4 regions of the Telluria sp. B2 genome follow, and region 1 is predicted to be linked to each of the others. Evidence: predicted binding sites of a transcription regulator. Region 1 holds the regulator's gene; each other region holds the start of a gene.
What was found. The regulator sigma-54, encoded in region 1, starts transcription at its own class of promoters, with help from an activator protein. The targets are predictions, from matches to a motif close to TGGCANGNAANCTGCTTT.
Positions count from the first base shown of each region.

Region 1 (7,276 bases):
GTCGGCCTGCTGGGCCCGAACGGCGCCGGCAAGACCACCTCGTTCTACATGATCGTCGGCCTGGTGCCGTCGGACGCCGGCGCGATCGAGATCAACGGCACCGATATCTCGAGCCTGCCGATCCACCGGCGCGCGGTGCTGGGCCTGTCCTACCTGCCGCAGGAAGCCTCGGTGTTCCGCAAGCTGACGGTCGAGGACAATATCCGCGCCGTGCTGGAACTGCAGCGCAACGAGGACGGCAAGCCGCTCTCGAAGGACGCCATCGACGCGCGCCTCGACTCCCTGCTGGCCGAACTCCAGATCGAGAAGCTGCGCGAAAACCCGGCGCTGTCGCTGTCGGGCGGCGAGCGCCGCCGCGTCGAGATCGCGCGCGCGCTGGCCACCAATCCGCGCTTCGTGCTGCTCGACGAACCCTTCGCCGGCGTCGACCCGATCGCGGTGATCGAGATCCAGCGCATCGTGCGCTTCCTGAAGGAGCGCGGCATCGGCGTCCTGATCACCGACCACAACGTGCGCGAGACGCTGGGCATCTGCGACCGCGCCTACATCATCAACCAGGGCGCGGTGCTGGCCTCGGGCCGCCCTGACGACATCATCGCCGACGAGTCGGTGCGCCGCGTCTACCTGGGCGAACACTTCCGCATGTAGCAACCACGAAGCGACAACGAAGCAGCAACAAGCGATGAAACAATCCCTGCAACTCCGGACTTCGCAGCACCTGGCGCTTACCCCGCAGCTTCAGCAATCGATCCGCCTGCTGCAGTTGTCCACGCTCGAACTGCACCAGGAAATCGAGCAGATCCTGTCCGACAATCCCTTGCTCGAACGGCTGGACGATCCGCTCGACCACTCGGTGCGCCTGCTTGCCGACGGCGCCATCAGCAATGCGCCCAGCCAGGGCGAGGCCCCGGCCACGCCGGGCGGCGAGGAGGGCGCGCCGAACGGCGAAGCGGCCGACTTCGATGGCGCCGATGGCGATGCCGGCCGCGGCGACGGCGATGCCGACTGGGGCGAAGCCGGACGGTCGTCCGGCAACGGCGAGGACGAGGATGGCCGGCCGCAACTGGAAGCGGCCGGCATCACGCTGCGCGAGCACCTGTCCGAACAGGTGCGGGTGACGGGCCTGAGTGCGCGCGACCGTGCGCTGGCCGAACTCGTGATCGACGCCATCGACGACAACGGCTACCTCGAAGAGCAGCTCGACGAGATCCACGCGCGCCTGCCCGAGGAGCTCGAGGTCGAGATGGACGAACTGCGCTGCGCGCTGGCGCTGGTGCAAAGCCTGGACCCGGTGGGCGTGGGCGCACGGAGCGCGGCCGAGTGCCTGGCGCTGCAGATCCGCAGCATGCCGGGCGTGCCGCTGGTCACGCGGCGCATGGCCCTCAAGATCGTCGAGGGCTACCTGACCTGGTTCGCCCAGCGCGAATTCAACAAGCTGAAAAAAGCCCTGGACTGCGACGACGAAGACCTGCGCGAAGCCCAGGCCGTGATCCGCCAATGCAATCCGCATCCGGGCGCGGCTTTTGCGTCGAGCACCTCGGACTACGTGGTTCCGGACGTGATTGTCCGGAAAACGAAGAACGGCTGGGGCGTGATGCTGAACCAGGACGTGATGCCGCGCCTGCGCGTGAACAACATGTACGCGGCCCTGCTCAAGCAGGGCAAGGGCGAAAGCCAGATGAGCGCGCAACTGCAGGAAGCGAAGTGGCTGATCAAGAATATGCGCCAGCGCTTCGACACGATCTTGCGTGTTTCGCAAGCCATTGTGGAGCGCCAGCGCAACTTTTTCAGCCACGGCGCGGTTGCCATGCGGCCCCTTGTGCTTCGTGAGATAGCTGATACACTAGGACTACACGAGAGCACAATTTCTCGTGTCACAACGCAGAAATTCATGCTGACCCCGCACGGCATGTTTGAGCTGAAGTATTTCTTCGGAAGCCACGTCGCCACCGAAGCGGGAGGTGAAGCATCTTCGACGGCGATCCGGGCTCTCATCGCGCAACTGACAGGAGCAGAAGACCCCAGGAACCCATTATCCGATAGCAAGATCGCGGAAATGCTCGGTGAACAAGGAATGGTCATCGCGCGCCGCACGGTTGCAAAATACCGTGAGGCACTGAAAATTCCTCCCGTCAGTCTCCGCAAATCCTTGTAACGGCGGCACCCACGCGCTTCCTTGTTGCGCGGCGCGGCAGCCGCCACATCTTCAAAGGAGTGTGTATGAATCTCACCATCAGCGGCCACCACCTCGACGTTACCCCCGCCATCCGTGAATACGTACAGAACAAGCTCGAACGCATCACCCGCCATTTCGATCAAGTGATCGACTCCCACGTGATCCTCGCGATCGACAATCTCACCGAAAAAGACAAAAGGCAGAAAGCCGAGATCAATGTGCGCATGTCGGGCAAGACCGTGCACGTGGAAAGCGTTGCGCAAGACCTGTACGCGGCGATCGACCTGTTGATGGACAGGCTGGATCGTCAGGTGATGAAGTACAAAACGATGCTGCAGAATCATAACCACGAGGCGCTCAAGCGCCGTCCTGAAGGCGGAGAGGCAGCCGTTGCCTGATTGGCCGGCAAGCACCGTCTGAACGAGGGCGCCAATGGCGCCCTTTTCATTTCTTGTCGGTGCGTCAATACCCCAGTTGTCTGGTCCTTCGGTAGAATGGATGTTTTTTCGACCACTTTCGACCATGACCGACACCGTCCTGACCCGCGTTGCCAACGGCACCGGCCTGATCACCCTCGACCGTCCCAAGGCCCTCAACTCGTTGTCGCTGGAAATGGTGCGGCGCCTGACCGAGGTGCTGCTGGCCTGGCGCGACGACGCCAATATCGACGCGGTCGTGATCACCAGCAGCAGCGAAAAAGCCCTGTGCGCGGGCGGCGACATCCGTTTCTTCCATGAAGCCGGCCACGCCACGCCGACGGGCGGCAGCGCACTGCTCGAGGATTTCTTCACCGAAGAATACGCCCTGAATCACCTGATTCATTTTTACCCGAAGCCGTATGTCTCGATCATGGACGGCGTGGTAATGGGCGGCGGCATGGGCATCGCCCAGGGCGGCCCGGAATCCGGCCTGCGCATCGTGACCGACCGCACGAAAATGGCGATGCCTGAAGTGAACATCGGCCTGTTCCCCGATGTCGGCGGCAGCCACTTCCTGTCGCATGCGCCTGGCCAGCTGGGCAACTACCTCGGCCTGACCGGCCTGACCATCGGCGCTGCCGACGCGCTCTACGTCGGGCTGGCGGACGTGTACGTCCCGGGCGCGCAACTGGGCTCGTTGACGGCCTTGATCGAATCGACACCGGGCGCGCAACTGGCCGACGCGATCCGTGCGTTTGCGGCTGGCTTCGCAAGTGAGGTGGGCGCGAGCGAACTGCAGGCCCAGCGTGCCGCGGTCGACGCCCACTTCGGCGCCGCCTCGGTGGCCGCCATCATGGAATCGCTCTCGCGCGACGAGAACCCGTTCGCGCAAAAGGCCCTGAAGGCGATGCGCCAGCGCTCGCCCCTGATGATGTGCGTGACCCGCGAAATGCTGGTGCGCGGCGCCGCGCTGAGTGTGGCCGACTGCCTGCGCATGGAGCGCAACCTGGTGCGCCGCAATTTCGAGCACGGCGAAGTGCTGGAAGGCGTGCGCGCGCTGGTGATCGACAAGGACAATGCGCCGAAGTGGAACCCGGCCAGTTTGGAGGAGGTGACGCCGGCGATGGTGGAGCGCTTTTTCGAGCCGGTGTGGCCGGATCACGCGCATCCGCTGCGGCACCTGGATTAAGGGAAGCGGCCGAAGCCGAGCTTGTAGCTTGAGCGGCGGCGTTACCGAATCCGGTGACGCCAGCCGTAGGGTGGGCACCTGTGCCCACGCGGTCATGCCTTAGCGTACCGCACAGCAATTTTGCTTACAGAGCCAATGCACACGAGGCTCACACGTTGTAAGCCGCTTGCTATCGACAACACTGATCTGATGGGGCGTCCGCGTGGGCACAGGTGCCCACCCTACGAAGAACGGCCCCTTACGACTGCTCGCGATGCCGCAACACCACGCGCTCGCTCTCGCCGAAATACGCCGCCAGGCGCTCGGCCATGTACACCGAGCGGTGCTGGCCGCCGGTGCAGCCGAGGGCCACGGTCAGGTAGCTGCGGTTGTCGGTCTTGAACGACGGCAGCCACTTCTCGACGAACTTGCGGATGTCTTCCAGCATCTCGGCCGCGCTCGGCTGTGCGTCGAGGAAGGCGATCACCGGGGCGTCCTTGCCGGTCAGCGGACGCAGCGACAAATCGTAGTAGGGATTCGGAATGGCGCGCACGTCGAACACGAAGTCGGCGTCGAGCGGCACGCCGACCTTGAAGGCGAAGGATTCGAAGAACAGGGTCAGCGGCGCGTGTTTTACTTCCGCCAACTCCTTGACCCAGGCGCGCAGTTTGTTGGCCGAGGCTTCCGAGGTGTCGATCACGTGGCCGAGCTGTTCGATCGGGGCCAGGCGCTCGCGCTCCTCGGCGATGCACTCGATCAGGGTGCGGCGCGAGGCCGGGTTTTCGCCCGGATGCAGCTCGTGCGAGAGCGGGTGGCTGCGGCGCGTTTCGGAAAAGCGCGCGACCAGGGAATGGGTGCTCGAGGTCAGGAACATGACCTTGACCTCGTGACCTTCCTCTTTCAGCGAACGGACATTGATCGGCAGTTCGACCAGCGACTCGGCGCTGCGCGCATCGACCGCCACGGCCAGCTTGGCCGTCTGCTGGGCGTTGACCGCCTTGACCAGCTGCGGCAGCAGGGCTGGCGGCAGGTTGTCGACGCAGTAGTAACCCGCGTCTTCGAGGACGTTCAGGGCAACCGATTTGCCCGAGCCGGAGATACCGGTAATGAGTACGATGTGCATGGCGCGATGATACCGCAACAATACTGCCTTGTCGCCGCCAGGGCGGCGTCATATCGCGCGTTCACGGCATATGCCTGCAAATCGTGTGAGTTAAGGTAGAAAATTGGCGTGGAAAACTAGTCGCCGCTCATCGCCTGGCGTTGCCGCTCCATGAACTCCTGCAGCGTGTCGATGCCGCGCAGTTGCAGGATGGTGTTGCGCACCGCGGCCTCGAGCAGGACCGCGATGTTGCGGCCGGCCGCGACGGGGATGACGACCTTGCGGATCGGCAGGCCCAGCACTTCCTCGGTCGGGAAGTGGAAGGGCAGGCGCTCGACTTCCTCGTCGAGCACGCCGCGCTTGACCAGATGAACAATTAATTTCAGCCGCATCTTGCGGCGCACCGCGGTCTCGCCGAAGATGGCCTTGATGTCGAGCAGGCCGAGGCCGCGCACCTCCAGCAGGTTCTGCAGCAGCGGCGGGCAGCGGCCCTCGATCATGTTCGGCGCGATGCGCGAGAATTCGACGGCATCGTCGGCCACCAGGCCGTGCGAGCGCGAGATCAATTCCAGGCCCAGTTCGCTCTTGCCCAGGCCCGAGTCGCCCGTGATCAGGACGCCCACGCCCAGCACGTCCATGAAGACGCCGTGCATGATGACGCGCTGCGCCAATTTCTTGGACAAGTAGACCCGCAGGAAGTCGATCACCTGGGCCGCCGGCAGCGGGGTCGAGAACAGCGGAATGTTCTGCTCGTCGCAGATGGCGAGGATGTCGGGCGGGGTTTCGAGACCCTGCGCGATGATCAGGGCCGGCGGGCCGCCGCCGATCAGCTCGCCGATCACGTGGGTGCGCGAGCTCGATTTCAGGCGGTGGTAGTAGTTCAGTTCCTGGTGACCGAACACCTGGATCCTGCCCGGGTGGATCAGGTTCAGGTGGCCGACCTGGTCGGCGGCCGAGGCGACGTCGCCCGAGATCAGCCGCTCGCCGCCCGGAAAGCCGGCAAACCAGCCGAGTTGCAGGCTGTCGCGGTTATCGTCGTACAGCCTTTGGATGGTGAGCGGAGTCTGCAGCATGGCGCGGTGTCCTGGGGGGGAATGACCCCCCAGTTTAACCCAAGGCCTGCAAGCTGGGTTGCCAGTTGATAATTCGTTCGTGCACTGAACGTGGGTCCGGATCGGTGGCCAGCGCGTTGCGGATGGCCTCGTCCGAGAACAGCTCGGCAATCTCGGACAGGATTTCCAGGTGCTGCTGGGTGACGTGGTCCGGGATCAGGAGGAAGAACAGCAGGCTGACCGGGCGGCCGTCGGGCGATTCGAAAGGAATCGGCGAGGACAGGCGGACAAAGGCTGCGATCGGGTTCTTCAGGCTCTTGCTGCCCTTGATGCGCCCGTGCGGCACGGCCACGCCATGGCCCAGGCCCGTGGAGCCGAGGCGTTCGCGCGCGAACAGGTTGTCCGTGACGGTCGAGCGAGCGATACCGCAATTGTTCTCGAAGATCAGTCCTGCCTGTTCGAAGGCGCGTTTCTTGCTCGACACTTCGATGTCGAGCTGGACGTTTTCGAGCGAAAGGATTTTGCTAAGGTTGGTCATAACACGCTTCTGGATGGGGCGGCGGACTTGCGGAGCAGAATTATAGGCCGGTTCTGCTGGCCTGTAATTCGATTTCGCGTCGGTATCCTACGCCTGTCACGGACCGGTTTCGAGCCCTCATCGGGCCTTGCTCGCAGCGCTATTTGCGCTTTCGCAAGGCCCGACGCAATTTCCGCTACGAAAAACCGATTCCCTTGGGTGAAACCGGGGCCGGAGTCCCCTTTCACCATCTTTTCCCCGTATTTGGGGACGCTTTCCGAAAACCGGAGGTCTCAAAGAACTGTTGTTTTTTCGTCACTTCGTCACGGCCAAGTGTCGCTATAAACGCACAGTCTTTATTGACGGGCGCCACGCAAATTGTGTGGGCGGCCGGTGCTGAAGTTGGCGCGCCAGGGGTTGATGTCGAGGCCGCCGCGGCGGGTATAGCGTGCATAGACCGACAGTTTGCTCGGCTTGCATTGGCGCAGGATGTCCATGAAGATGCGCTCGACGCATTGCTCGTGGAATTCGTTGTGCTCGCGGAAGCCGATCAGGTAGCGCAGCAGGCCTTCCTGGTCGATCTGCGGGCCGGCGTACTGGATCTGCACGCTGCCCCAGTCCGGCTGGCCGGTGACCAGGCAGTTCGACTTCAGCAGGTTCGACACCAGGGTCTCCTCGACCGGCGCTTCGTCGAAGTTCGCCTTCAGCAGTTCCGGCGCCGGCGAGTAGTCATCGATGTCGATGTCCAGGCGGTCCAGCGAGAAGCCCTCGAGCTCGCCCATTTTCAGCTTGCCGAAGTGTTCCGGCTCGGTCAGCGTGATGTGGACCGGCGCGCCGAAGGC
Region 1 covers NZ_CP196525.1:5,142,781-5,150,056, reverse strand. Annotated here, with positions in the region: gene lptB (LPS export ABC transporter ATP-binding protein) at 1-648, shown strand, start outside; gene ACSUZJ_RS22720 (RNA polymerase factor sigma-54) at 683-2,155, shown strand; gene hpf (ribosome hibernation-promoting factor, HPF/YfiA family) at 2,221-2,574, shown strand; gene ACSUZJ_RS22710 (enoyl-CoA hydratase/isomerase family protein) at 2,699-3,784, shown strand; gene rapZ (RNase adapter RapZ) at 4,023-4,886, opposite strand; gene hprK (HPr(Ser) kinase/phosphatase) at 5,003-5,938, opposite strand; gene ACSUZJ_RS22695 (PTS sugar transporter subunit IIA) at 5,973-6,455, opposite strand; gene queF (NADPH-dependent 7-cyano-7-deazaguanine reductase QueF) at 6,791-7,276, opposite strand, start outside.

Region 2 (7,276 bases), 520 kb from region 1:
AGTGACGACTGCGGCAAAGTTGGTCGGTTGACTTACCATCCTGTCAACACGAGAAACTATGCACGCCTGGATGCCCAAGACAAATACCGTTTCAGTTAGGAATTAATACGTTGCAACTAAATCCAGCCCCAGAGCGTCCAAAACCTCCAACAACCACTGGTTTTGGCGATCTACGCTACGGCGGCGATTATAAAGGAGGCATTCTGGCCGGAAATAAAAGTGGCAATATTTTTTTGAAATGCCCAATAGCGGATCAGAATGTGTAGCGCTTTGACCACAGGCGCCCGGAAAAGAGGCAGGAAACGCCTCATAAAAGCAACAAAGGCGAGCATCCTTGCGGTGCTCGCCTTGCTTTATTTGCAACCCTCCGGATCGATTCAGCGCTTGCGCTGCCTGCTTGCGGCATCGCGGGCCAGCCCCGCCACCGCGGCTTCAAAAGCGGCGAAGCGCGTATCGAGCTGGCGCGTCAGGCGCGCTTTCTCGGCGGCCGGCAGGAAGGCGTAGCGGATGCTGTTGTACGAGGTCTTTTTCATTTCCGCATAGTCCGGCTTGTAGCGGCTGGCGAACAGCACATACTCCTGCGACAGCGTGTGACGGGTGACGCCGGCGTCGTCGGTCGAGATCACGTAGGGCACGCCATACTTGCGGTACAGGGTGACCGGGTGGTTCTCGCCCTTGACGCCGCTGATGAAGGCGTTCGAGGTCAGGTTGATCTCGACCGGGATGTCCTTCTCGCGCATCGTGCGCAGGATGGCCGGGGCGTTCGCCTCGTGCGCCAGGTCGATGCCGTGACCGATGCGGTCGGCGCCGGCCACCGTCAGGGCCTGGTCGATGTGGAACTTCAGGCCTTCCGGCGGCACCTCGCCCAGCGCCAGTTCGCCCGCATGCAGGGCGACCTTGACGTCCGGGTAGAAGGGCTTGAGGAAGCGGAACATCTTCATGTGCAGCGCGTAGTCGCGCATCGACACCATCGTGCTTTCCTGGCCGACGATGTTGACGCCGACGACCTTGCCGCCGCTTGATGCCGACTTGAAGGCGGCGACCATCGCGGAAAACACCTGCGACGGGTTCAGCAGGCGCAGCACATAGGTCTGGTAGCGCATCGTGAAGCGCTCGTCGTCGATGCCGGCGGCGGCTTCCTCGATCTTCGCCGTGAAGTCGGCGATCGATTTCGCAAAGGCCGGGTCGCGCTCCAGCGCTTCCATTGCGCGGCGCAGTTCGGCGTCCAGGCCGGCGTCGTCGTTCACCAGCTGCCAGGCGCGCGCGTCGAATTCCGGATTGGCGACCGTCGGCGCCATCTTGAACATGGTTTCGATGTAGCTGACGTTTTCCGCGATCGCGCGCTTCTTGAGTTCCTGCAGGCCTTCCTTGAAGTTCGCGTTCGAGACCGGGCCGAAGTAGCCGAAGGTCTGGAAGAACAGGCGGTCCGGCGGCGGGTTCAGGACGCCGTGGTTGTCGAAGTCCTTGTTCGACCAGCGCTGCACCAGTTCGCGCCAGGTATGGTCGTCGGCATAGACCTCGGCGCTGTTCAGGCAGTTGCGTTCTTTCGCCGGTTTCGCGCGTTCGGCGGCGATCACGGCCTTGTCCTGCTCGATGCGGTAGGTCTGCTTGTTCACGCACAGGCCCTGGCGGTCGAGGAAGTCGAGGTATTGCTCGACATAGATCGCGCCCGAGTAGTGGTGGTGCAGGTCGCCCCCCTTCGGCATCTGCGTGAAGAACATGGTCAGCTCGGCCAGCTTCGGATCCTGGCCGGCGACGAGCGCGGCGTAATGACGGGCGGTGGCCGCCTCGTTGGCCTGGCGCGAAGCCGTGGCCGGCTCCCTGGCCATGGCGGCGCTTGGCGCGGCGACGGCCAGGGCAAGCAGCAGGCTGCTGAAGGTGTTCTGCATGACGGGGTCTTTCTTGATGGGTTGACGTGGCCGCGCAACTTTAACGGCTTCGTTCACTATTGGCAATGCGGGGGGATCGTACGGAGGGAGATGCGGAAGCTGCGCGAGCGGCAGGAGCGGAAAGCCCCTGCCCTGCTCTCGCTTACTTGCAGACTTTACTTGCAGACTTTACTTGCGTGCCTTGCGGCGCACGCCTGCCAGGCCGACCGCGCCCAGCAGCATCAGGGCCATGCTGGCCGGTTCCGGCACGTCGCTGGCGGCGGCGCCGAACACGACATTGTCGAGATAGCCGCCCGCATTGCCGGTGGCATAGATGTAGATCGGGCTGCTCGAGGTCAGGTTGATGTTCTGGGTGATCCAGCTGCCGAAGGCGGTGTTGTAGGTGGTGCCGCTGCCGTCGTTCAGGCCACTGACGGTCCAGGTGCCCTGGAAGTCGAAGGAGCTCAGGGTCAGCGCACCGCCGGCGACGCTGGAGAAGCGCAGGCCCTGGTAGGCCTGGCCGTGGCCCATCTCGAAGAGGTTGCCGCCAATGCTGGCCAGGTGCGAGTGGCCGTCGGCGGCGCCGGTGGACCAGACGTATTCGACTTTCACGCTGCCGTCGCTGCTCAGGAACGAGGTGTTGATGGCGCCCGCTTCGCTGAAGGTGATGGTGGACGCACCGGCGCTGCCGGCGAGAGACAGGCCGGCAAGCGCCAGCGCGACTGCAAATTTTTTCATGCTGTTCTCCTTGTTGGTTTTGGACGGGTTGAGACCCGAGCGCAACTCAGCAAGGAACATGCCAACGCAACAACATTCCGAAAAAACAAGGACTAAGCGCCGCCTCGTCCGCCTTGCACAACCACACGTGTAATATTTATCGACAACTCCCGGTAGCAAATCCGGGCGCTCATGCCGGTGGCGCGCCTCAGGCGCCGCGCGCGTGGACCAGGCGCCCGGCCGCGTAGGTGGCCCGGATCGCGCGGTCGTCGCCCAGCAGCGCCAGCGCGAACAGCTGCTCTTCCAGCGTGTCGCAATGGCTGCTGCGGCGCGCCAGCAGCGGCGTCGACTGCGGATCGAGGACGATGAAGTCCGCTTCGGCGCCGGCGGCGAAACTGCCGATCGTGCCTTCCAGGTCCATCGCGCGCGCCGCGCCCAGGGTGGCAAGATAGAACATGCGCAGCGCCGGCAGGTAGCTGCCCTTCAGGCGCGCGACCTTATAGGCCTCGTTCATGGTCTGCAGCATCGAGAACGAGGTGCCGGCGCCGACGTCGGTGCCGAGGCTCACCTTGACGCCCGCGCCGTCCGCCTTTTCGAAATCGAACAGGCCGCTGCCCAGGAACAGGTTCGAGGTCGGGCACACCGAGGCGCTCGAGCCGGTGGCCGCCATGCGCGCGAAGTCCTCGTCATCGAGCCAGATGCAGTGGCCGAACAGGGCGCGCGGACGCATCAGGCCATAGCCGTCGTAGACGTCGAGGTAGCTGCGCGACGCCGGATAGAGTTCGCGCACCCAGCTGCACTCGTCCCTGTTTTCCGAGACGTGGGTCTGGATGAAGGTATCCGGATAGGCCTTGGCCAGTTCGCCGATCGCCTGCAATTGGGCCGGGGTCGAGGTCGGCGCGAAGCGCGGCGTGATCGCGTACAGCGAGCGCGCGTGCTTGTGCCACTTGTTGATCAGGGCTTCGCTCTCGCCCACCTGGCCTTCGAGGTCGCGCAGGAAGTCCGGGCAGTTCCGGTCCATCAGCACCTTGCCGGCCACCATGCGCAGGTTGCGCGCCTCGCTGGCCTCGAAGAAGGCGTCGACCGATTCGCGGTGTACGGTGCAGTAGACCACCGCGGTGGTGGTGCCGCAGCGGGCCAGTTCGTCGAGGAAGAACTCGGCCGTCGCGCGCGCATGCGCCGGGTCGCCGAACTGGCGCTCGGTCGGGAAGGTATACGTGTCGAGCCAGGGCAGCAGGCCCGGCGCCGGCGACGCGATCATGTCCGTCTGCGGGTAATGCAGGTGGGTGTCGATGAAGCCGGGCGTGATGATCTGGCCGCGGTAGTCGTGCGGTTCCAGGCCGGCCGGCAGCGTGGACACGAGCTGCTCGTAATCGCCGGCGGCGTTGACACGACCGTCTTCGATGACGAGCAGGCCGTCCTGGTGCCAGGCGTAGGCGTCGCTGGTGAAGGCCGGGTCGGCGTGAAAATGCAGCAAGCTCGCACGGTAGGCTTGCACGGTAGTGGGTGCGGTGGACATCAGTTGGATTCCGGAGAATTTTGCAGGTGGCTGGCGGCCTTGACGGCCTCCCAGACGGTGAGCAGCTGCGCCGCGCAGGATGCGGCGATCACGGCAGGCGCCTTGCCGCCGATGCCGGGCAGGCCGATCGGGCAGACCATGGCGCCGATGCGCTCGTTCGCGATGCCGCGCTCGCGCAGGCGGTGCTCGAACTGGCGGCGCTTGGTTTCCGACCCGATCAGGCCGAACCAGTCGCGCCGTCGCGTCGATTCGGGGCGGGACAGTATCGCAATCGACAGGCGCAGGTCAAGCGCGTGGCTGTGGGTCATGACGAGGAAGCTCGTGCCGGGCGCGGCCTGCTCGACCAGCGCCTCGGGGATGTCGGTGGCCTCGATCGTGACGTTGGCCGGCACCGCGGCCGGGAACAGGTCCTCGCGCTCGTCGACCCAGGTGACGCGGCAGGGCAGTTCGGCCAGCGCGCGTACGATGGCCGCGCCGACGTGGCCGGCGCCGAACAGCATCACATGGGCGCGCGGGGCGAGGATGGCGTCGACGAGCCAGCGCTGGCCGCCGGCGTCGGTGAAGACGTGGGTGCCGAGGGTCCGGTCGAAGGCGGGCACGGGGGCGCCGGCGATTTGTCCGCCGGAGCCATCGAATAATGCCCACGTAGGGTGGACGGATTCTCCGTCCACGCGTTCAGCGGACGCCCGAAAAGCGGATTGCGCGACTCGGCTACCGCCTGTTGAACGCGTGGACGGGAGACCCGTCCACCCTACGACGCGCCAAGTATCCTCATTGCGCCGCTGATCGAGCAAAGCCACCTGCTCGCGATCCACTGGCTCGAACACCAGGTGCGCAATCCCGCCGCAGCACTGTCCCAGGCTCGGGCCGAGCGCAAAACGCTCCAGTCGCGGCTGGCCGCCCTCTTCCAGCATCCCGCGCGCGATCCCGATCGCGCGGTGCTCGAGGTGGCCGCCGCCGATCGTGCCCGCAAAGCCCGCGGACGTGACGAGCATCTTCGCCCCCGGCTCACGCGGCACCGAGCCTTCGACGATGGCGACCGTGACCAGCACGGCCGGCGCATGCTGCGCGGCTGTCAGCCAGTCGTCCATCACGCGGGTTGGTTGGCTGCAACTGCAGCCGCCGCTTCGACTGCGGCGATCGCGTCGAGGATCTCCTCGCTCGTCGCCGGCGCGTTCAGCGGCGGGTTGACCCGGTGGCCGCCGACGCTGGAAATCGCATCGCGGATCGCGAAGAAGACCGAGAACGGCAGCAGCAACGGCGGTTCGCCCACGGCTTTGGAACGGTGGATGCTGTCTTCGACGTTGCGGTTCTCGAACAGGCGCACGCGGAAATCCTGCGGGCAGTCCGACACGCCCGGGATCTTATAGGTCGAGGGTGCATGCGTCATCAGCTTGCCGCCCGCGTTCCACCACAGTTCCTCGGTGGTGAGCCAGCCCATGCCCTGGATGAAGGCGCCTTCGACCTGGCCGATGTCGATCGCCGGGTTGAGCGAATTGCCGGCGTCGTACAGGGCGTCGGCGCGCAGCAGCTTCCATTCGCCGGTGAGGGTATCGACCACCACTTCCGACACCGCCGCGCCGTAGGCGAAGTAGGAGAAGGGCCGGCCGCTCATGGTTTTCGCATCCCAGGACAGGCCCGGGGTCGCATAGAAGCCGTCGGACCAGAGCTGCACCCGCGCAAGATAGGCCTTCTGCACCAGGTGCTCGAAGGGGACCTCCATGCCGTTGACAAAAACGGTGTCGGCCGCGAAGCGCACGTCGCCGGCCTCGCCGCCATAGGTCGTCGCCGCGAACGCAGCCAGCCTTTCCTTGATCTGGCGCGCCGCGTCCTGGGCCGCCTTGCCGTTCAGGTCGGCGCCGGTCGAGGCGGCGGTGGCCGAGGTGTTGGCCACCTTGCTGGTATTGGTGGCGGTGGCGCGCACGCGCTCCACGTCCACGCCCAGCTCGTGAGCGACGACCTGCATCACCTTGGTATTGATGCCCTGCCCCATCTCGGTGCCGCCGTGGTTGACCATGATGGAGCCGTCCACGTAGACGTGCACCAGCGCGCCCGCCTGGTTCAGGTGGGTCACGTTGAAGGCGATGCCGAATTTCACCGGCGTGAGCGCCAGGCCCTTCTTCAGGACCGGGCTGGTGCGGTTGAATTCGGCGACCGCTTCGCGCCGCGCGCGGTATTCGCTCGAGGCTTCCAGCTCGGCCACCAGTTCGTGGATGACGTTGTCGACCACGGCCTGGCCATAGGGCGTGACGTTGCGCTCCTCCTTGCCGTAGAAGTTCAGCTTGCGGATGTCGAGGGCGTCGCGTTTCAAATTGCGCGCGATCTCGTCGATCACGTATTCCATCGCGATCGCGCCCTGCGGGCCGCCGAAGCCGCGGAAAGCCGTGTTCGACTGGGTATTGGTCTTGCCGCAGGCGGCGCGGATGTCCACGTCCGACAGGTAATAGGCGTTGTCGTAGTGGCAGACCGCGCGGGTGGCGACCGGTCCCGACAAATCGGCCGAGAAGCCGGCGCGCGAAACCATGTCGACTTTCGCGGCCAGGATGCGCCCCTGGTCGTCGTAGCCGACTTCGTATTCGTAGTAAAAACAGTGGCGCTTGCCGGTGACCATCATGTCGTCGTCGCGGTCGGCGCGCAGCTTCACCGGGCGCTTGAGTTTCGCGGCGGCGATGGCGGCGGCGGCGGCCCATAGCGCCGACTGCGATTCCTTGCCGCCGAAACCGCCGCCCATGCGGCGGCACTCGACGGTCACATGGTGCGAATGCAGGCCGAGCGCATGGGCGACCACGTGCTGCATTTCGCTCGGGTGCTGGGTCGAGCACTGCACCAGCATCCCGCGGTCTTCACCGGGAATCGCGTAAGCGATCTGGCCCTCGAGGTAGAACTGTTCCTGGCCGCCCACGAACAGCTGCCCTTTCACCTTGCGCGGCGCGTTCGCAAACGCGGTGTCGGCATCGCCGCGCGCCAGGCGCATCGGCGGCACCACATAGGACTGGGCGGCGTGCGCTTCCTGCGGGGTGAGGATGGCCGGCAGCTCCTCGTAGTCGACTTTCGCCAGGCGCGCGGCGCGGCGCGCATTGTCGTGGGTGTCGGCGACCACGATGAACATCGGCTGGCCGACGTATTCGACCTTGCCGTTGGCAAGAATCGGGTCGTCATGGATGATGGGGCC
Region 2 covers NZ_CP196525.1:4,618,757-4,626,032, forward strand. Annotated here, with positions in the region: gene ACSUZJ_RS20405 (adenosine deaminase) at 378-1,889, opposite strand; gene ACSUZJ_RS20410 (PEP-CTERM sorting domain-containing protein) at 2,058-2,606, opposite strand; gene guaD (guanine deaminase) at 2,794-4,104, opposite strand; gene xdhC (xanthine dehydrogenase accessory protein XdhC) at 4,104-5,195, opposite strand; gene xdhB (xanthine dehydrogenase molybdopterin binding subunit) at 5,195-7,276, opposite strand, start outside.
Region 2: a site for sigma-54 is predicted at 2,653-2,670, ahead of ACSUZJ_RS20410 (PEP-CTERM sorting domain-containing protein). Genes of this name have one in related genera too.

Region 3 (7,276 bases), 2.5 Mb from region 1:
CCCAGTGGTCGACGATGACGGCATTCGTGATAACGGTGTCCATGACCTCGGCATGCAGGCGTTGCGACTGGCCCATGCCATCGCGGATCACCTTGCCGCCGCCGAACTTGACTTCCTCGCCGTAGTGGGCGGCGGCGTAATCGTGCTCGATCTCGATGAACAGTTCGGTGTCGGCCAGGCGGATGCGGTCGCCCACGGTGGGGCCGTACATTTCGGCGTAGGCCTGGCGCTTGATGGTCGCCATCTCAGTTCTCCTCCAGGGACAGGGAGGGTAAGGCGCCCATCACCTGGCCGTTGAAGCCGTAGACTTCGCGCGCGCCGGCCAGGGCCACGAGTTCGACCGTGCGGTACTGGCCGGGCTCGAAGCGCACCGCCGTGCCGGCGGCAATGTCGAGCCGCATGCCGAGGGCGGCCGCGCGGTCGAACTGCAGCGCCGCGTTGACCTCGGCGAAATGGAAGTGCGAGCCGACCTGCACCGGGCGGTCGCCGCTGTTGGCCACGCGCAGGGTGAGGCCGGGGCGGCCGGCATTGAGCGCGATGTCGTCCTCGCGCAGCAGGTATTCTCCAGGGATCATCGATTGCGCCTCATACGATCGGGTGATGGACGGTGACGAGCTTGGTCCCGTCCGGGAAAGTGGCTTCGACCTGGATGTCGGGGATCATCTCCGGCACGCCCTCCATGACGTCGCCGCGCGCGAGGATGCGGGTGCCTTCGTACATCAGCTCGGCGACGCTGCGGCCGTCGCGCGCCCCTTCCATGATGGCCGCCGAGATCAGCGCGACCGATTCGGGATAGTTCAGCTTCAGGCCGCGCGCGCGGCGCCGCTCGGCCAGCAGGGCGGCGGTGAAGATCAGCAGCTTGTCTTTTTCTCTTGGTGTCAGGTCCATGTCGGCAGGATGCTAAGGTGGAGTCAGGTGGCCCAATCAGGTCGCCCAGATGCGGGGCAGGAGCGCAGGGCGGCCGATCAGGTGCGGACGCAGCAGCTGCCACATGCCGGTCATCACGCGGCGCGCATGCTCGCTGTCGCCGCACAGCAGGCGCGCGATGAACACGGACTTGAGCTGGCTGGCGCCGAGCGCGGGGTCGAGCGCGCGGATCTGGGCCAGCAAGGCGGCGGGCAGGGCCGGTCCGACCGCGGTGAGGGTGGCGCAGACCGTCGCGCCATCGAGCCCGAAGGGCCCGGCGAGGGCAGCGGAGCCGGCTTCGAGGCGCGCCTGCTCGTACCACAGCAGTTCGCTTCCGCACCAGAGTTCGGAATGCAGGCGCAGCCCGCCGCGTTCGAAGCGCTCGCCGCTGGCCTGGCGGCCGAAGCACAGCACCTCGCAGCCGATGTAGCGGGCCCCGGCGCCAAGCTGGACGACATGGCGCTGCACCGCGCGCGCGCCGTCGAAGTAGATGGTCTCCTGCGGCATCCACTCGAGCGCCGCGCCATTGCCGGCCGTCAGACTTACCGACTGATGGGCATGGCCGTCGTCATCATTGCAGCGATACCACTTGGTCGCGCCCGGCGAGGTCAGGAAGGCATGCGCCCCTGGCCCGACGCTGGCGGCGACCTGCAGCCGGTCGCCGGCGCGGATGCCCGCGGGAGGGTGCACCAGGATCGCGTGGACGGTCGCGGCGCCTTCCGGATACAGCGGCTTCTGAACCCGCAGCGGACCGTGGTGGCGGTTGCGGCCCACGATGCTGGCGCCGTCGCGCAAGGCAATGTCCAGCTCGAGGCTGGCCAGCCAGCCGGCGGGTGAATCGGTGTGGTGGGTTGGTGCATCTCGCATGCCCCGGTACGTAGCACTTTCCGTGCCACTGCAGGGTACATGCGCGTTGCGTGGCGGTGCGCCGCCTGGCGCCGGTGGTGCGCGGCGCACCCCGTTCGGGCGAAACGTATCGGCAGTGCATCCGGCGGGCGGTTTTGGTGCAGCCTCTTGCTGAAGATGCACCACTTTCATGCGCTAGGCTGAGCGAGGCAAGGGCGCCGGCAGAGTAAGAGAAGCAGTGTTTCCGGCGGCGCTCGAGTGTCTAGCAGAGCTGTGGCGATTCAGTGTGGCTTATTAGTTAGGTCGAGAGGGAGGCTTTAGCCAAAGAGATACCGTGGCCGAAAAAATTGGAGCTTTGACAACCAAATTATCACGACAATCGAATCTGCGCGCAACCTGTTTCGAGGAACGTCAGTAGCTAATCTTCTCGTTGGCGCCGCATGGCGTATGGTGGCTGAATCTGACATGATGCGGTCGACGTGCCCACCTTTGTGAATGCTGCCTTGCGCATGCCAGCCAACGCTAATAGATCCTCTCATTCAGGTAATTGCCTCACCTTAACGAGTGGCTCTGCGCTTGTAACAATGCACTCTATGTGTATAGTCTTCTCAGCGTTTCTTAACCGGGTACCGGTAGCGAGAAATGAACCGCCCCGGATTTTGTAGAGGCTCCATTGTTTGAGAGAATGGAGTCATGAAGAAGCAACCCAAGTATTCCCCCGAAGTCATCGAGCGCGCCGTGCGCATGGTCAGTGAGGCCGCCAGCGAGTACAGCTCGCAGTGGGCGGCGATCGAATCCATCGCAACCAAGATCGGCTGCACACCTGAAACGCTGCGTCGCTGGGTACGCCAGCAAGAGCGCGATACCGGCCAGCGCCCGGGGCCGACCACTGCCGAAGAGGAGCGCATCAAGGCGCTGGAGCGAGAAGTGCGCGAGCTGCGCAAGGCAAACGAGATCCTGCGTCTGGCGAGTGCGTTTTTCGCCCAGGCGGAGCTCGGCCGCCACTTCAAGCCGTGAGGGCATTTATCGACCAGTACCGCCATGCCTACGGCGTCGAGCCGATCTGCAAGGTGATGCAGGTCGCGCCGTCTGGCTACTGGCGCTATGCCGCGCAGCAGCGTAATCCTGCGTTGCGTTGCGCACGAGCCCAGCGCGACGACGTGCTGAGCGTCGATATCGAGCGCGTCTGGCAGGCGAACATGCAGGTCTACGGCGCCGACAAGGTCTGGCGCCAACTGCGGCGTGAGGGCACTGACGTGGCCCGCTGCACGGTGGAGCGCTTGATGCGCAAGGCCGGGCTGCGAGGCGTCATGCGTGGCAAGGTCGTGCGCACGACGGTGGCCGATGCGAAGGCGCCATGCCCGTTCGACCGGGTCAACCGCCAGTTCAAGGCGCAGCGCCCGAACCAGTTGTGGGTCAGCGATTTCACCTACGTCTCGACTTGGCAGGGCTTTGTCTACGTCGCCTTCGTCATCGACGTCTTTGCCCGGCGCATCGTCGGCTGGCGGGTGAGCAGTTCGATGCGTACCGACTTCGTGCTCGATGCGCTGGAACAGGCGTTGTACGCGCGTCAGCCCGAACGGAACGAGCTGGTCCATCATAGCGACAGGGGCTCGCAATACGTGTCGATCAAGTACAGCGAGCGCCTGGCAGAAGCCGGCATCGAACCCTCTGTGGGCAGCAAGGGCGACAGCTATGACAACGCCCTGGCCGAGACCATCAACGGACTCTACAAGGCTGAATTGATCCACCGCCGCGCTCCCTGGAAGACACGTGAAGCCGTCGAACTGGCCACGCTGGAATGGGTATCCTGGTTCAACCACCACCGCCTGCTGGAACCGCTCGGCTATATACCGCCGGCCGAAGCTGAGGCAAACTATTACGAGCAACTGAGCAGTCAAGCCATCCCGGCCTGACTCACACCAACCGGCCTCCACGAAAGCCGGGGCGGTTCAAAAAGCCGACAAGCTGAGGGCGTTTATGGTCGCACAGCGCGTTTCGCTCGATGGTGCAATAAGCCCGCCCAGCCGAGAGCAGACGATAATGAAATTGGCCTTACGGTAGATCAGTGGATCCTTGCTCAATCAGTTTAGTGAGACGTTCAAGAGGGCGCACGGTCGAGGCATCTCTTGGTTGGCAGAACGCGAAAGTTGTCAGAATTTGGGCCGACCTCTAGGGCTATGTACGTCAGCTTCGGGGGCGATAGCAGACGTACACGGCGGCAGTCCGGGCGCCAAGAGGGCGGCCGTGTTCGCAGGCGGACCGATGCCATGGCCCAAGCACTTCTCTCCGTAACCCTTCGGTCGCTTATAGGAGCGCGTCTTCCGGCCCACCGTGGATCGCCGATGGGCGGGCGATCGCGCATCAACGATCGTGCGGCCCCTGACGGGAGTTCTGTTTGTCCTCAGAACCGAAATACCTTGAGTACCTGCCGCGTGGGCTTGGCTACGGCAGCGGCATGACGTGCCGGCGTCGCCTGCACGAATGGATGCAAGGAGGTGTTTGGCAGAGCGTCCAAGAGGCAGTCCTGCGGCGACTCCGTGAGCACGAACAGGCCATATGGGATCGGGCCAGCGTCGATCCGGTCCAGGCACGCGCCCGACTACAGGACGGGCCGCCCGCCACGCTACCGCTATAATCGGCTCATCATTCCCTGCCGCGCCAACCCCGCCCGGAAAGCGAGCGACCCGACCCCATGCACTACGCCCTCGCTGCACGCACCTTCCTCTTCAGTCACTATTTCTACACCGGCCTGCGCATCGCCACGGGCATCGTCGGCCTCACCTTCCTGACCTACTTCATCGCCGACCTGCCGACCGCGATCGCCGTGGCGATGGGCGCCCTGTGCACCAGCCTGATGGACCTGCCCAGCCCCTTGCGCCACAAGTTCAACGAGATGCTGGCGGGCGTGCTGCTGTGCTCGGTGGTGGCGCTGCTGGTCAGCCTGAGTTCGCAGGTGGAATGGTTGCTGTTCACCGTCATCGTGCTGGTCTCCTTCCTTGCCAGCATGATGGTGGTCTACGGCAGGAAGGCGATGCCGCTGCAGTTCGCGGCGCTGTTCGTGATGATGCTGTCGTCCGAAGCCCCGGCCACGCCGCTGCAGGCGCTGCGGCATGGCGCGCTCTTCTTTGCCGGCGGCGCCGGCTACATGGCGTATGCCATGGTCGTCGTCTGGCTGCTGCAGCGCCGCCTCAAGCAGCAGGTGCTGGCCGAGGCGCTGTACGAACTGGTGGTGTATACGGGCATCAAGGCCGGCTGCTACGACCTGGCCAACAGCCTGCCCGCGCAGATGGAGAAGCTGGTGCGCGAACAAAGCGTGCTGGCCGAGCGGCAGCAGGCTTCGCGCGACCTGATCCTGCGCGGCAAGCCGGCACCAAGCGAGGCGATCCTGGTGCAGGTGCACTACGCCATGTTCGACCTGTACGAGCTGGTCCTGTCGACCCACACGGACTATGGCGTGCTGCGCCGGCATTTCGCCGGCGGCCCCATCCTGCCGCTGCTGGGCGAGCTGGTCGGCATGGCCGCGCGCGACATCGAGGCAGTGGCGTATGCGATGACGCGCGACCAGCCCTCGCGCTCCACGGTCGACTACCGGGACGCATTGCGCGCGCTCGATGAGGCGCTGCGGGCGCTGCCGGCGCCGCCCCCGGGCGAGGACGAGGAATTCGATGCGCACGCGGCCCTGCGCGCCACGGTCAACAATATCCGCGAGCTGGTCGCGATGATCGGACGGCTGCATGCCGCCAGCCAGGCGCGCGCATCGTCCGAGGGCGCGCTGCCGATGGTGCCGCATTCGGACATGACGCCTTTCCTCACCCAGCAGCGCTACAGCATCGGCATCCTGCTGTCGAACCTGCGCTGGAGCTCGCCGGTCTTCCGCTTCGCGCTGCGGGTGGCGATGGCGATCTCGGTCGGCCTCCTGTCGGCGCGCTGGCTGCCCTATACCTCGCACGGCTACTGGACGGCGCTGACCATTGCCGTGATCCTCAAGCCGAGCTTCAGCCTCACCCGCCAGCGCCGCACCGACCGCCTGGTCGGCACCCTGATCGGCTGCATGCTCACCGCCGTGATCCTGCATTTCGTCCACTCGCCCGCGCTGCTGATCGGCTTCCTGTTCGTCGCGACCGCCGCGGCGCCCACCTTCCTGTCCATCAAATACCGCTACACGGCGGTGGCCGCCAGCGTGCAGGCCCTGTTGCTGATCGGCCTGACGGTGCCGGTCGGCGCCAGCGCCATCGGCGAACGCCTGCTCGATACGTTGCTCGGCACCCTGATCGCCACCTTCTTCAGCTACGTGCTGCCGAGCTGGGAATACCAGAACCTGCCGCGGCTGGTCGATGCGGTGCTCGACGCCAACCGCAAATACATCGATGCGGCCGCCGGCATGCTTTTGAAGCGCACGGGCGACGACGTCCACTACCGGATCAGCCGCAAGCGCTTCATGGACAGCCTCGCCACGCTCAGCGCGGCGCTCGGCCGCATGCTCGACGAGCCGGCGGACAAGCAGCGCGCGCCGGGCGAACTGAACCGCTTCACGGTGCAGAATTACCTGCTGGTGGCCCACATGGCCGCGCTGCGCCTGCTGTTGCAGCGCTATGCGGAGAACCTGCCGTCGCGCGAGGTCGAGGCCGCGCTCGAGCGCATGTTTGCCGAGGTAAGGGCCAGCCTGGGGGCGCCGCCACAGGCCGGGCCGGCGTCGCCGGACGGGCGGATAAGCTGGATGGCGCAGTGGCCCGGCTGGGCGCCGCTGCAGCGGCGCCTGCGACTGCTGCAGCAGGATGCCGCGCGAGTGGCGCAAAGCCGCGCTGCGATCGGCAATGTGCTCGGACGGGGATGAGGACTGTCCTCTCGCGTGAGGACTTGACGCAGCCCGCTTCCGATACATTCGTGGGGTGTTTGATGCGCCGCCCGGCTCGAGCTGTACGAGGCGGTCCGCGACAACGGCGGCGCCGCGCCTGCAGGGCGGACCTCCCGCCGGACACTGCCTACCTCGCCATTCTGGGAGGTACGGATTCTCGTCCGCTGGCGCATAATGCCCGTGTTCCCCAAGGAGGAAGCGGATGCGCGACGCAGTCATCATCGGAGCCGGCCACAATGGCCTGGTATGCGCCTTCTACCTGGCCCGCGCCGGACTGAAGGTCACGGTACTCGAGCAGCGCGAAGTGGTCGGCGGCGCCGCCGTCACCGAGGAATTCCACCCGGGTTTCCGCAACTCGGTGGCGGCCTACACGGTTTCCCTGCTCAACCCCAGGGTCATCGCCGACATGAACCTGGCCGGTCACGGCCTGCGCGTCGTCGAGCGGCCGCTGTCGAACTTCCTGCCGCTGGACGACGAGCGCTACCTGAAGGTCGGCGCCGGCAGGACAGCCGCCGAGGTGGCGAAATTCTCGCAGCGCGACGCAGCCAGGCTGGATGCCTACGCCAGCCACCTGGACGCCGCTGCCGACCTGCTGCGCGAGCTGGTGCTGCAGACGCCGCCGAACCGGGTCGAGGGCGGCTGGCTCGCCGCGCTGCCCGAGCTGAT
Region 3 covers NZ_CP196525.1:2,619,013-2,626,288, forward strand. Annotated here, with positions in the region: gene ureC (urease subunit alpha) at 1-244, opposite strand, end outside; gene ACSUZJ_RS11725 (urease subunit beta) at 246-575, opposite strand; gene ACSUZJ_RS11730 (urease subunit gamma) at 586-888, opposite strand; gene ACSUZJ_RS11735 (urease accessory protein UreD) at 925-1,773, opposite strand; one part of gene ACSUZJ_RS11740 (IS3 family transposase) at 2,446-2,734, shown strand; AL1L pseudoknot at 2,724-2,840, shown strand; one part of gene ACSUZJ_RS11740 (IS3 family transposase) at 2,734-3,668, shown strand; gene ACSUZJ_RS11745 (FUSC family protein) at 4,448-6,589, shown strand; gene ACSUZJ_RS11750 (phytoene desaturase family protein) at 6,813-7,276, shown strand, end outside.
Region 3: a site for sigma-54 is predicted at 1,784-1,801, ahead of ACSUZJ_RS11735 (urease accessory protein UreD). Genes of this name have one in related genera too.

Region 4 (7,276 bases), 1.8 Mb from region 1:
GCGCAGGAGGGGAGTGACGTTGATGACGCAGGTCTGCGCCGGAACGCCGGGCGCCGCAGCGGCGTCGATGTAGGCCGTGCGCATTTCCACGTCGCCCGACATGATGACGTTGTGGCGCAGGCCCGCCACCATCCACAGGGCGCGGCTCGGGGGCACGACCCAGGAGCCGGCGTCGGAATGCACGATCATCACGCCCTTGATGGCGTACAGGAGCTGGCCGCGCGGATGGGAATGCCAGCCGGTCGAGGACCCGGCGGGGCAGCTGTTTTCCATGGCGACCAGCAGCCGCGGCAGGTCGTGGAAATCCTGGTGTTTAGGGCGTGCTGGACTTGGCATGGCAGGAACTCTACACCTTTTGGCAGATTGGCGTCAGACGGCCTGGCTCGGGCATCCTACACTTGCCGATTGCCTGCGCCCCGGGCGCGGCCTCGCGCATCGTTTCGCCTTTGCTTTGCCAAATCGTAATCGCTCCATGACAACCAAGCTCTCTCCGGCCAGCACGACTGGCCCTGCCGCGCCGCCGGCCACGGGAAACAGTACCGGCACCTTCTTCGCCGGCATCGTCGGAACCGCCGCCTTCGCCCACTTCCTGAACGACATGATCCAGGCCATGCTGCCTGCGATTTATCCGATGCTGAAAAGCCGGTTCTCGCTCAGCTTCGGCGAGATCGGCATGATCGCGCTGATGTACCAGATCACGGCCTCCCTGCTGCAGCCCTGGGTCGGCCTCTACACCGACAAGCACCCGAAACCTTACCTGCTGCCTTGCGGGATGATGGTGACCCTGGCCGGCATCGCGCTGCTGGCGTTCGCGAACAGCTTTCCCATGCTGCTGCTGGCGTCGGCCGTCATCGGCGTCGGTTCGGCCACCTTCCACCCGGAAGCCTCGCGCGTGGCGCGCATGGCCTCGGGCGGGCGCTTCGGCACGGCGCAGTCGGCCTTCCAGGTCGGCGGCAATTCCGGCTCGGCGATCGGACCGCTGCTGGCGGCGGCCATCGTGATCCCGCACGGCCAGCCCGCGATCGCCTGGTTCATGGTCGCGGCCCTGGTGGCCATCGCCGTGCTGCTGCGCCTGACCGGCTGGACGCTGACCCACGGGCAGGCCCAGCTGAAGGGCCTGGCGCGCAACCAGAAGGAGGGGCTGGGCCGCGCCGACGTGATTCGCGCGGTCGTGGTCATCTGCGTATTGATGTTCGCGAAATTCGTCTACATCGCCTCGTTCACCAACTACTTCACCTTCTACCTGATCCAGCGCTTCGCCCTGAGCGTCGAGCAGAGCCAGCTCTTCCTGTTCATCTTCCTGGCCTCGGTGGCGCTCGGCACCTTCGCGGGCGGCCCGGTGGGCGACCGGATCGGGCGCAAGGCCGTGATCTGGATTTCCTTCCTCGGCGTCGCGCCCTTCGCCCTGGCCCTGCCGTATGCCAACCTGTTCTGGACGGCGGTGCTCGCCAGCATCGTCGGCCTGGTGATGTCCTCGGCCTTCTCGGCGCTGGTGGTCTATGCCCAGGAAGCCGTGCCAGGGCGGGTCGGCCTGGTGTCCGGCCTGATGTTCGGACTGATGTTCGGCATCGGCGGCATCGGCGCCGCCGGCCTGGGAGAGCTGGCGGACCACTATGGCATCGTCTGGGTCTATGGCCTGGTGTCCTTCCTGCCCCTGCTTGGACTGGCGACCGCGCTGCTGCCGAATATGCGCAAATAAGCGCAAACAAGAGAAAAAGCCGCGGGCTCAGCCGGCGAGCGCGGGCCCCGGGCGCAGCGGGCAATCCGCTCCCAGGTCGTCCAGCTTGCGCGCCAGCGTGGCGCGCAGTTCGGCCAGCCCGGCAATGCGCGCGTCGATGTCGTCCAGCTTGCGTTCCAGCGCCGCGCGCAGCTCGTTCGCGGCGTTCGCGGGCTCCTGCAGCAGCGGCATGCCCGCTTCGATCTCGGCCAGGGTGAAGCCGAGCGCCTGCGCGCTGCGCAGGTAGCACAGCCATTCGACGGCCTCGACCGGGTAGTCACGGTAGCCGTTGGCGCGCCGCCGCGCCGCCAGCAGGCCGCGCTCCTCGTAGAAGCGCAGGGTGTCGCGGCTCAGTCCGGTGGCTGCGGCCAGTTCTCCAATGCGCATGCTGTCTCCATGAAAAGTGCTTGACCATTGGAGTGTACTCCAGGGTTGACGATGTGGCTTTCATTCCGTCACCTCAGGAGCCAGCCATGCCTTCCATCCCACTGCCGACCTATCTGCGCATCGTGCGCGCCAGCGCCTTGTACGACATCGCGATCACGGCGCCCCTCGCCACGCCCTGGACCCTGGCCTGCGTGCACGGCCTGGCGTCGAGCCTGAACGTGCAGCTCGGCGGCGCGCCGCTGCCGGCGTTCGAGGCCTTCCACATGTTCATCGGCGGCCTGCTGGGCAGCATCGTGGTCCTGTGGTCGCTGCTGCGGCTGCGCCACGCCGACCGCCGCCTCGGCCGCTACGACGGAGTGGGGCGTTTCCTGTTCTCGGGCTGGATGGCCTGGACCCTGGCGGCGGCCGACGCGCCTGTGCTGTGGCTGCTCATGCTGCCGGAGTTCGCCTGGGGCGTGGCGCAGTGGTGACCGGTCGTGGCGCAAGCGAACGATGCGGCGCAGCCTGCGCGCGGACGCTTCCTGCAGGCCTGAGCAGGGCACAGGAAGACAAAAAGCCGCTCCCGGAAAGCGGGAGCGGCTTTTTTGCGCTGCCATATCCGGCAGCGACGTACGGCGTTTATTTGGCTGCGCGGCGGCGCGCGTAGGCGGCGCCCAGCATCGCGATGCCGAACAGGGCCACGCTGGTCGGCTCGGGGACCGGAGTGCCGTTCACCTGCAGTTTGGCGGCGCTCAGTTCAAAGCTGTATGGGAACAGCAGGTTGTTTTCCGCGAAGCGCAGGTAGAGTTTGCCGTCGGCTTCGATCTTCGAGAAAACGTCGCTGTGGGTGGTGGCACTAATATTGAAGGTCTGGCTGGTCATGCCCTTGCTGTTTGCCATGTCCATCCGGTTGCTACTTACGTGGAACAGGCTGTCGCCGATGAGCACTTCCCAGTTCTCATAATTTTTAAAACCGAAAGGCAGCCTGGTGACGTCGGCGGTGTCCTTGAAAGCGAGCGTGAGGGCCAGGCTGTCGATGCTCTTGTATTTCAGGCTGCTGAAGTCAAAGACGTCGACGAAGGGGCTGCACAGGCCCTCACGCACGGTGATCGAATTCCCGTTCAGCTTGTCGCAGGACAGGAAGGTACCGGTGCTGGCCTCGTCCATGTGCTTGCCATACTCCTTTTCGATACTGCCGAGATTGATGACGCCGGCGTTGGCGGATGCGGCGCAGGCCAGCAGCAGGGCGGGAAGGGCTTGTTTCAGGATCGTTTTCATGGTCTCTCCAGGTGGTTAATTTTAGTTGCGATTAACTCTTAAGCAACTATCGTGCCAAAAGGAAATAGATGTGCAAAAACAATAACTTGGATTTTTGCGCAGCCAACTCGGGAGGGGGAGTGTAAAAAATTCCGACACTTGTCTCGTGGCCGGGCCAGGGAAGGCAGGCCGTCCGCAGCCACGTGGCCGTGCGCGTCAAGCCGGGGCCGGCCGCTGCCAGATGCGTTCGCCGTTGCGCAGGACCTCGCGCACGCGATGGAAGGGAATCATGCGCGGCTCGCCGTCGCGCCCGACCACGTCGAAGGAAAAATGCTGGCCGCGCTCCAGGATCACGCGCTCGAAGGACACCCGCACGACCCGCTGCAGCACGCGGTCGTGGTAGCCGATGACGAAGTGGGCGTTGCCGAAGTCGAGGTCCCAGAGGATGCGGTGCAGGATGTCCTGGATGGGCGTCATGGGTCCAGGTGCGCTAACTGGGCAGGCGGGCGTCGTTGCACAGCATGGCCTGCAGCTTGTCCTGGGGCAGCGCCGGGCTGAAGTAATAGCCCTGCATCTGGTCGCAGTCGTGCTGGCGCAGGAAGGACAGTTGTTCGAGGGTTTCCACGCCTTCGGCGATGACCTTGAGTTTGAGGCTGTGGCCCAGGGCGATGATCGCGCGGGTGATCACGGCGTGGCCGTCGTGCACGCCGCCGCCGAGGAAGGAGCGGTCGATCTTGATGACGTCGACCGGGAATTTCTGCAGGTGGCTCAGGCTCGAGTAACCGGTGCCGAAGTCGTCGATCGACAGGCGCACGCCCAGCGCCTTCAGGTCGGCCAGGGCTTCGGTCGCCTCGAGCGGGCGGTCCATCAACTGGCTTTCCGTCACTTCCAGCTCCAGCATGTGCGGAGCGACTCCGTGGCGACGCAGCACTTCGCCCAGGTGGCGCGCGAACTGGCGCTGGCGCAGCTGGCGCGCGGACAGGTTGATCGAGATGACGAAGTCCTCGATGCCCAGCGCGCTCAGAGTCTTCAGGGTGCCGCAGGCCTGGGCGAGCACCCATTCGCCCAGTGGCACGATGAGGCCGGTTTCCTCGGCCACGGGAATGAACTGCTCGGGCGAGATCAGGCCCTGCTCCGGATGGCGCCAGCGCACCAGGGCCTCGGCGCCGATTACCTTGCCGCTGCGTAGGTCGACTTTCGGCTGGTAATCGAGGGTCAGTTCGTTGTTGCGGATCGCCCGGCTGAGGCTGGCTTCGAGCAGCAGGTGCTGGTGCACGATCTGGTTCAGCTCGGGGGAATAGAACTGGCAGTTGTTCTTGCCGAGGCTCTTGGCGTGGTACATGGCGGCGTCGGCCGCGCGCATGATGCGGTCGACGTTGTCGCCGTCGAGCGGGAACAGGCTCACGCCGATGCTGGTGCCGGGAATGATCTCCTTGCCGGCGGCCAGGATGGGCGCGGCGACGTTGCGCCGCACGCGTTCGACCAGGTCGGCCACGTGGGCGGCGCTCGGCTGGTCCTTGATGACCAGGACGAACTCGTCGCCGCCGACGCGCGCGACGGTGTCGTCCTCGCGCACGCTGTCGCGCAGGCGGTTGGCGATCTCGCGCAGCACGGCGTCGCCGGCCTCGTGGCCGAAGTGGTCGTTGATGTACTTGAAGTTGTCGAGGTCGAGGAAGGCCAGGGCGCCCAGCACCCCGTCGTGCACCGCGTGCTCGATCGCCCGCTTCAGTTCGTCCTGCAGCAGGGTGCGGTTGGCCAGGCCCGTGAGCGGGTCGTGGTGGGCCAGGTGGTGCAGGCGCCGTTCGTAGTGGCGCGCCTCGGTGATGTCGCTGATGACGGCCACGAAGTGCGTGACTTCGCCGTCGAGATTGATCACGGGATCGATGCGCAGGTCGTTCCAGAAGATTTCGCCGTTCTTGCGCCGGTTGCGCAGCACCACGCGCACGCTGGTCTGGTTCACCAGCGCCTCGTGGATGCGCTGGTGTTCCTGCATGTCGCAGCCTTCGATGCGCATGAAGCGCGGGTCGCGGCCCTTGATCTCGGCCAGGGTATAGCCGGTCATCTGTTCGAAGGCGGGATTGACGTATTCGATCTGGTTCTGGCCGTCCGTCCAGCAGGTGATGATGATGGCGTTGACGCTGGAATAGATTGCCCGCTCGCGCACCCGCAGCCCCTGTTCGCTTTGCTTGCGCGCCGAGATGTCGAGCCCGGTGCCGAAGACGCAGGGCAGGCTGCCCAGGCTGGTGCGGGCGCAGTGGAACAGGAAGCTGGTGCGCTTGCCGTGCTTGCCGACCAGCTCGGCCTCGTGCGAGGAACTGCCGCGGTCGAAGGCGTCGAGGATCTTCTGGACGATGGCCGGTCTTTCCTTCTCGTCGAAGAAGAACTTGACGTTACTTTTCGGAAGTTCTTCGCTCGACATCTCGAGCGCTTCTTCCAGCTGGTGGTTCCACAGCAGCAGGTGGCCGCTGTGGTCGATCACGTAGAACACGCAAGGCAGGCCTTCGATGATGTCGGCCACCGGCAGGTCCTGGATCAAGGAATAGCGCGAGGGGCCATGGCCGTTGCGGGGAATGACGATCACGCTGAAGGTGCCGGGCTGGTCCGTGTCGAAGGATTGCGGCGCGATCGTGACCCGGACCGGCAGGCGGCTGCCGTTGGCGCAGACCAGCCGGCCACCCGCATCGCTGTCGGCGCGCGCCGCGACCGAGGGCCGCACCTCCCTGGGCTCGTCGAATTCGATGAGCCGGTCGAGCGCCTGGTGGCGAATGTCGGCGGCCGTGTAGCCGGCCAGCTTTTCGCAGGCCTTGTTCCAGCTGGTGATGTTGCCGTCGGCGTCGACGACGAAGACGGCAAGCGGCAAAGGTGACAGGTTCAACGTGTCCTCCGGGACCGTTGGTGTAGACGTTCGGGCACAAACGCGTAATGACAGGATTCATGATAGCGCAGCCACCGGTCGAGTGCGAGACCTTGTTTCAGCGGTGCGCGGGGGTGCGGACTCGGCGGGACTACCGGAAATTATTGATTCCTGATCAAGAATCCTGCGGTGATTCTTGACTGTCACGCAATAATGCTGGGCGCCCTCAGGGCGCCGGAGAGGCCGGGAGGGCAGCAGGCGGCGCCGGCGGCGGCACCCGCTCGGCCGCGGCGCGTGGAATCCTGCGCCCGGCCTCGATGCCCTCGTTGAACAGGTTGACGATCGGCGTGCCCAGGTAGGGCAGGGCCACCGACACCGTCAGCAGGCCGACGCCCAGCGTGACCGGGAAACCGATGCCGAAGATGTTCAGTTGGGGCGCGGCGCGCGTCAGGATGCCGAGCGCGACGTTGACGATCAGGAGCGCGGCCAGGATGGGCATCGACAGTTGCAGGCCGGCCGAGAAGATGCGCGCGCCCCAGCGCACCAGTTCCAGCGGCGCGGTGAGCGACAGCGGCGTGGCCGAGATCGGCAGGCTGACGAAACTTTCCGACAGCGCCGCCAGCAGCACCAGGTGGGCATTCACGGCCAGGAAGGCCATGGTCGCGACCATCGACATGAACTGGCTGATCGCCGCCGAGCGGCCCTGGGTGGCCGGGTCGAAGAAGGAGGCGAAGCTCAAGCCCATGGTGGCGCTGGCCAGTTCGCCGGCGTACTCGACCGCCGCGAACACGATGCGCATGGCAAAGCCCATGGCCAGGCCGACCAGCAGTTCCTGCACCAGGATCAGGAGGCCCGCCCAGGAGGTGGGGTCCATGGCCGGGAGGGCCGGGACGGTGGGCGCGATGATGGAAGCGAGCAGCACGCCGAGCACCACCTTCACCGAGGTGGGGACGCTGGCGTGGCCGAACAGGGGCGCGGCCGCGATCAGCCCGAGGATGCGCGTGAGCGGCCACAGGAGGCCGGCGATCCAGGTGTTGATTTCCGCCGCGGTGAGGGTCAGCATCTACAGAAGAAAGACAGGC
Region 4 covers NZ_CP196525.1:1,441,261-1,448,536, forward strand. Annotated here, with positions in the region: gene ACSUZJ_RS06465 (AraC family transcriptional regulator) at 1-336, opposite strand, end outside; gene ACSUZJ_RS06470 (MFS transporter) at 473-1,699, shown strand; gene ACSUZJ_RS06475 (MerR family transcriptional regulator) at 1,727-2,104, opposite strand; gene ACSUZJ_RS06480 (hypothetical protein) at 2,191-2,574, shown strand; gene ACSUZJ_RS06485 (PEP-CTERM sorting domain-containing protein) at 2,723-3,361, opposite strand; gene ACSUZJ_RS06490 (DUF504 domain-containing protein) at 3,557-3,817, opposite strand; gene ACSUZJ_RS06495 (sensor domain-containing protein) at 3,831-6,215, opposite strand; gene fliR (flagellar biosynthetic protein FliR) at 6,421-7,257, opposite strand.
Region 4: a site for sigma-54 is predicted at 3,401-3,418, ahead of ACSUZJ_RS06485 (PEP-CTERM sorting domain-containing protein). Genes of this name have one in related genera too.